One region of the Vibrio sp. QJM3NY_21 genome, then DNA from elsewhere that is predicted to be linked to it. Evidence: predicted binding sites of a transcription regulator. Region 1 holds the regulator's gene; each other region holds the start of a gene.

Region 1 (2,257 bases):
ACGTGAACTCTCTTCGTGAACACGCATACGCGCACCTAGCGTACGAATACCACGTAGAGTCATGTAACTATCAAATGGTGTACCGGTCGCACCAATACAGTTGCCCCACCATGCAAGCTCTTCAGCGTGCTCTTCAGTTTTCGTCACGACAACGCCACCAATAACATCTGAGTGTCCGTTGATGTATTTGGTGGTTGAGTGGATAACAAAATCAGCACCCAGCTCTAAAGGCTTTTGGAACACCGGCGTCAAAAACGTGTTATCGACAGCAACCAGAGCACCAACCTCTTTCGCTTTACGGCAAGTCTCTGCAATATCAACCACACGAACCAACGGGTTCGATGGGGTTTCTATTAAGATCAATTTTGGCTTGAGCGCGATCGCCGCATCCAATGCTGCTTGATCCGATTGATCAACGAACAAAACTTTGAAGTCACCTTTTAACGAGCGGGTATTAAACAGGCGGTAAGTACCACCGTAGCAGTCGTGTGGTGCGATAATAAGATCATCACCGCCTAAGAAAGCGGATACCCACAAGTTAAGTGCCGAAGTGCCGCAGTTAGTCACCACAGCACCTTTGCCAGACTCAAGCTCAAACAATGCCGTTTCTAATAAGCCACGATTTGGGTTACCAGAACGGGTGTAATCGTACTTTGGCACTTCACCAAAAGCGGGAAACCCATAGTTAGTCGAAAGATAAATGGGTGGGACAACGGCATGGTGTTGCGTGTCTGACTCGATACCAGTACGTACTGCGATTGTTGCTGGCTTCCGGCTGCTCATAGGTGCTTCCTTACAAGTTTTGCGTCTGAGAATCACAGCGGCTTGTCGGCATTCTGCGGCTGTGTTAGATATATGTTATTCACTTTACTTTCATAAATGTGAGACGTCAACACTTCTGGACGTCTATATGTCTTTGCTTATGGCAGTAAATCCCGCTAAAATCACCACTATTAATTTATTCTAACAACTAAAGTGATGAAGGTACGCAATGGCCGACTGGAATGGTGAATACATAAGCCCATATGCTGAGCATGGAAAGAAAAGCGAACAAGTAAAAAAAATTACAGTTTCTATCCCTCTAAAAGTGTTAAAGGTTCTTACTGACGAGCGCACTCGCCGCCAGATTAATAACCTACGCCATGCAACAAACAGTGAGCTACTGTGCGAAGCCTTTCTACATGCGTACACAGGCCAACCACTGCCAACGGATGAAGATCTCCGTAAAGACCGTCCAGACGACATCCCGACTGAAGTGAAAAAGCTGATGACAGAGATGGGTATCGAATTCGAAGCGTTTGACGAAGAATAAAAACAACTCAGTCACTGGCTTCAATATTGATTCGCTATAGCTGAACCTTATTTGTCACATCATCCACTATGTTATCTGTAGCTGTTCTGTGAATGATAGACATAAAAAAACCGACTCCTATGAGTCGGTTTTTTATTATTCTTTTTCGCTCAATAGAGCAACAGTTATTACGCTATTACGCTATTAAGGCATTAAGCCATATAGTTAGCAGGCATCTCAATACGAGCTACGCCAGATTCAACGGCCGCTACTGCAACCGCTTTTGCTACGCGAGGAAGTAGACGTGGGTCCATTGGCTTAGGAATGATGTAGCCTTTACCAAACTCCAGTGCAGTCTCACCTGCAGCAGCGAGTACTTCAGCCGGAACTTCTTCTTTCGCTAGTTCACGAATCGCTTTAACCGCAGCCAGCTTCATCTCATCATTGATTTCGCTCGCACGCACATCAAGCGCACCACGGAAAATGAATGGGAAACAAAGTACGTTGTTTACTTGGTTCGGGTAATCGCTACGGCCTGTACCCATGATAAGGTCAGAACGAACTTCATGAGCAAGCTCTGGCTTGATCTCTGGATCTGGGTTTGAACATGCAAACACAACAGGCTTATCAGCCATCAGCGTGAGTGCTTTAGCTGGTAGCAGGTTAGGACCCGATACGCCCAAGAACAGGTCAGCGCCTTCAATAACATCTTCAAGCGTGCGCTTGTCCGTGTTATTTGCGAATAGCGCTTTGTATTCATTCAAGTCTTCACGACGAGTGTGGATTACACCTTTACGGTCAAGCATATAGATCTTCTCACGCTGAGCGCCACACTTAATCAGCAGTTCCATACAAGCAACAGCTGCTGCGCCAGCACCTAAACAAACGATCTTACACTCTTCAAGCTTCTTACCTTGAAGCTCAATCGCGTTCAGCATACCTGCAGCCGTTACAATCGCAGTACCG
Region 2 (2,257 bases), 1.7 Mb from region 1:
CTCGTTAATGAAATAGAAAATGCCATCTAGTTAATGTCAAAAAGCCGAGTTCACGAATGAACCGTGACTCGGCTTTTTTGTAGTCTGAGTTTAGCTAGAAGATTAAGCTTAAAACCCCCTACGCTTCCAGAATTGGCCTTCATCTTTTGCAACAAGGTCGAATGTCTTATCAGCAATGATGTTGCCTTTTAACTCCACGGTCATGCGCCACTTGCCTAGCTTGTTCGAGACTGGCGCCCAGATGGTGTCGCCTAAGTAGAAATCCCAGTCGTTGTTACCGACATGCTCTTCACCATCGAACGGTTCGAGCACTTCGCCTTTATCTGTAGTGATATTCGGGTGATAGATACAGTAGCGGATCTTTTCACCTTTGGCTTTCTTGATATTCAGGATATAGCCAAACTCTACGTCGATTTCAGCATCAACAATGGTGGTGAACTCTTGGATTTTTGGTAGATCTTTAGATTTGGAATCCCACGTGGAATAGATACCGTAAGAAGTCATGTCGACCACAACAGAGCGCTTTGCCATTTCAATCGTTACCTTGAAGTTGTTCTATTAATTTAATTCTATTTGCCATTCAGCCAAGCTGGATAAGCACGAGGCTATTCTTGCCAATCTTTCGCCATGCGCTTAATCACAGACGGTTCGATGTCGTGAATGCTACCATATTGCTCTCGGCATACTTCGATGATCAAGTCAGCTTTGTATTTTCTTGCAAGTTGACGGTAAGCCTTCATTTCCCAATGCTTAATAAAGGTATTCGAAACAACAACATCCAACCCTTGCTTCAAGCCATTCTCTGCCGTGTTCTGACACCACTCATGAGCTTGCTGTAGCTGCCTTGGATCAAAATAGTAGTCACCTTGCTCATTCACGTAATACATATCCGCTTCGACATGCAATGCATCGTAGGTTTTTGCTTTTGTTGACTTGCCAGAACCGGGCAACCCTCGAATGAGTATTAACTTCATTTGTCACTTTACAGGCTAATTCGAAAACATGAGTTTATCGTAAATGCTAGCCGCTTGCTCTGATAACTGCCTAGTTCTACATAACAGAACCAAGCACTTATGCATTACTCGGGTAATCATTAAACATTATAAGACTCCCTCGACGTCGGAAGGTGGCTTCTGATAGAAAACACAAATAATTTACATCTATCCATTTTGGATATCGACAAGCGTACCAAACTACTATAGATTTAGATGTATAGACGTCTACATATCTAGCTTAGGGAGAAAGCTTTGCCTATTCGCATTCCAGACCAATTGCCAGCATCTGATGTTCTTCGTGAAGAAAACATCTTCGTGATGCCGTTATCAAGAGCATCGACGCAGGAAATTCGTCCACTTCGAGTCTTGATCCTCAACCTAATGCCGAAGAAGATTGAAACTGAAACTCAATTCTTACGCCTACTATCAAACAGTCCATTGCAAGTGGATGTAGAGCTGCTGCGCATTGATGACCGACCAAGCAAAAACACACCGACCGAACACCTTGATAACTTCTACCGCCAATTTGAAATGGTCAAAGGGAGAAACTTTGATGGATTGATCATCACTGGTGCACCGCTTGGCTTGGTTCAATTTGAAGATGTGATTTACTGGGACCACCTAAAAACCATCATGGAATGGGCAAACAAGCACGTGACCTCAACCTTGTATGTGTGCTGGGCGGCTCAGGCGGGTTTGAAATTACTGTATGATTTGCCAAAGCGCACTCGTAAAGAGAAGCTTTCTGGTGTTTATAATCACGAGATTCATCACCCTTACCACCCACTTCTGCGTGGCTTTGACGATACCTTCTTAGCACCGCATTCTCGCTATGCAGATTTCTCTCAGGAATACTTAGCCAAGCATACCGACCTTGATGTTCTTGCGACTTCTGATGTGGCTGGCGTATACCTAGCGGCAACCAAAGATAAGCGAAACGTGTTTGTAACGGGTCATCCTGAATACGATGCGCATACATTGCACGGTGAGTACGTTCGTGATTTAGGCGAAGGTATGGAACCCGTGATTCCAATCAACTACTACCCGAACAACAATCCAGATAACAAGCCTGTCGCAAGTTGGCGTAGTCATGGGCACTTGCTATTCTCAAACTGGTTAAACTACTGCGTTTACCAACAAACGCCTTACGATTTGGATCACTTCAGCGAAGACAACTTTACCAAAGACGATTAAGTTCTTTCTTCCGATTCACAATCACATAAAGCCGTGTTCAGTAGGTTGTTGATAAAACACCAAATTGG
Region 3 (2,257 bases), 500 kb from region 1:
TATTTGAGTTAGGCGATATTCATTCTCTGGCAAACGTAATACCGCTTTTTCATTACCAAGGTAAGCGACCTTAAATGAAGCGTCAGACTCACATTGATAAGTCACGAATTGGTCATCCGAGACTGCACCATCAGGCGCCGCGGATTTAGAACACCCAACTAACGCTACCGTACATAGAGATGCTGCCAACAATGCTTTCATACTGCGTTCCTCATCTTTATATAGTTAACGGCGCTGATATCTTATTTATGGGTTAGTACCCCAGTTGACTGGTTAGAACACACGAAATAAGTAAGCCTGTTAACGATAGGAAAATGTATCAGCCTTTCAGGAAAGCTGGTACATCCTTAATGCTATCCAGCACAACACTGGCAAGTGCTTCACCCTTTTCAGTCACGGGTTTACCGGTTCTCACCAACACTCGGGTACCAACACCTGCAGCTTCTGCTGCCATCATATCTTCAGCTTTATCACCGATCATGACAGAGTTCGCCATATCAATTTTCAGAAAGTCACGCGCTGAAATGAACATACCAGGTTTAGGCTTGCGACATTCACAATCTTGCTTGTAGTCGCCAATGCCGTGTTCAGGGTGATGAGGACAGTAATAGATACCATCTAACTCAACGCCATTATCGACAAAGTTCCAATCCATCCACTGCGTCAAAGAAAGAAAACGATCTTCGCTAAACTTGCCACGAGCAATACCAGATTGGTTGGTCACAAGTACCAATAAATAGCCCATATCTTTAAACGCTTTTGCCGCTTCAAACACACCATCGATGTATTCAAAGTCATGCTCATCATGTACGTAGCCATGATCAACGTTAATCACACCATCACGATCTAAAAAAACAGCAGGTTTAGACAAAATTCAGTTCTCTATTAACTCTCTATTAATCATTAATTATTACACGCTTTATTTGCTTCATCACTATCTATTTAGTTTTGCGTTCGTTAACGATTTGTTTCTACCTTAGCAACACAATCGACGTTTAGCCGTCTAGACGTAAAAATATCTATTGACTTAGATCATAGAACACCATAGCATCGTCTGTAAATCGAGCGAGCTATCGACATATTATTCTGTTCCACCTGCACGGGTTTCTCTATGATTAAAGTGAATCAAGTCAACAAGGTTTTTTATCAAGGCACTAAAGAAATCAATGCCTTAATCGATATCAACCTTCACATACCTCAAGGTCAAATCTTTGGAGTTATCGGCTCTTCAGGTGCAGGCAAAAGTACCCTGATTCGTTGTGTAAATATGTTGGAAGCCCCGACCTCAGGTGAAGTGATTGTTGACGGTATTGACCTGACAAAACTCAGCAAATCAGAACTCAGCGAAGCTCGCCGTAACATCGGCATGATCTTCCAGCACTTCAATCTGCTGTCTTCTCGTACTGTATTTAACAACGTAGCACTGCCTTTAGAGCTTGCTGGTAAAGATAAAGCTGCGATTGAAGCGAAAGTGAGTGAACTACTTGAGCTTGTTGGTCTATCAGATAAGCGTGATACCTACCCTGCGAACTTAAGTGGCGGTCAAAAGCAGCGTGTCGCGATTGCTCGTGCGCTAGCGTCAGACCCAAAAGTACTGCTATGTGATGAAGCGACCAGTGCGCTGGATCCAGCAACGACTCAATCTATTCTTGAGCTGCTACGTGAAATCAACCGTAAGTTGAGTATCACTATCCTACTGATTACTCATGAAATGGATGTGGTTAAAAGCATCTGTCACGAAGTCGCAATCATCGGCGGCGGTGAGTTAGTAGAGAAAGGCACCGTAGGTGAAATATTCGCACACCCTAAAACAGAACTGGCACATCAGTTCATTCGTTCAACGCTCGATCTAACGATTCCTGAAGATTACCAAGCACGTTTGCAAGAGACTCGCGTAAACAGCAGCTATCCACTGGTACGCCTTGAGTTTACAGGCGCAACGGTCGATGCTCCGTTGATGACGCAAATCGCACGCAAATTCAACATCGACGTCAGCATCTTAAGCTCTGACCTTGATTACGCCGGCGGCGTGAAGTTCGGCATGATGGTTGCTGAATTGTTCGGCAATGAAGCAGATGATAATGCTGCTATCCAATTCCTACGCGACAACAATGTAAAAGTAGAGGTGCTTGGTTATGTCCTTTAGTTTCAACGAGATTGCTGACTGGATCAGCCTTAACGGTAACCTTCTATTAGGCGCAACAGGCGAGACTCTTTACATGGTTGCTGTTGCAGGCATCGTTGGTTTCGCTGTCGG

The links. The regulator MetJ, encoded in region 1, represses methionine synthesis genes. The targets are predictions, from matches to a motif close to TTAGACNTNTANANGTCTAA.
Region 2: metA (homoserine O-succinyltransferase MetA) is a predicted target of MetJ. The motif match lies at 1,205-1,224, and genes of this name have one in related genera.
Region 3: metN (methionine ABC transporter ATP-binding protein MetN) is a predicted target of MetJ. The motif match lies at 996-1,015, and genes of this name have one in related genera.

Annotation. Positions count from the first base shown of each region.
Region 1 is NZ_CM173513.1:3,239,233-3,241,489, forward strand. Features, by position in the region: gene AC3CID_RS14500 (O-succinylhomoserine (thiol)-lyase) at 1-783, opposite strand, end outside; gene metJ (met regulon transcriptional regulator MetJ) at 992-1,312, shown strand; gene AC3CID_RS14510 (malic enzyme-like NAD(P)-binding protein) at 1,504-2,257, opposite strand, start outside.
Region 2 is NZ_CM173513.1:1,586,988-1,589,244, reverse strand. Features, by position in the region: gene AC3CID_RS07245 (DUF3859 domain-containing protein) at 109-531, opposite strand; gene AC3CID_RS07240 (ATP-binding protein) at 606-974, opposite strand; gene metA (homoserine O-succinyltransferase MetA) at 1,248-2,189, shown strand.
Region 3 is NZ_CM173513.1:2,742,182-2,744,438, forward strand. Features, by position in the region: gene AC3CID_RS12100 (MliC family protein) at 1-201, opposite strand, end outside; gene gmhB (D-glycero-beta-D-manno-heptose 1,7-bisphosphate 7-phosphatase) at 320-871, opposite strand; gene metN (methionine ABC transporter ATP-binding protein MetN) at 1,112-2,146, shown strand; gene AC3CID_RS12115 (methionine ABC transporter permease) at 2,136-2,257, shown strand, end outside.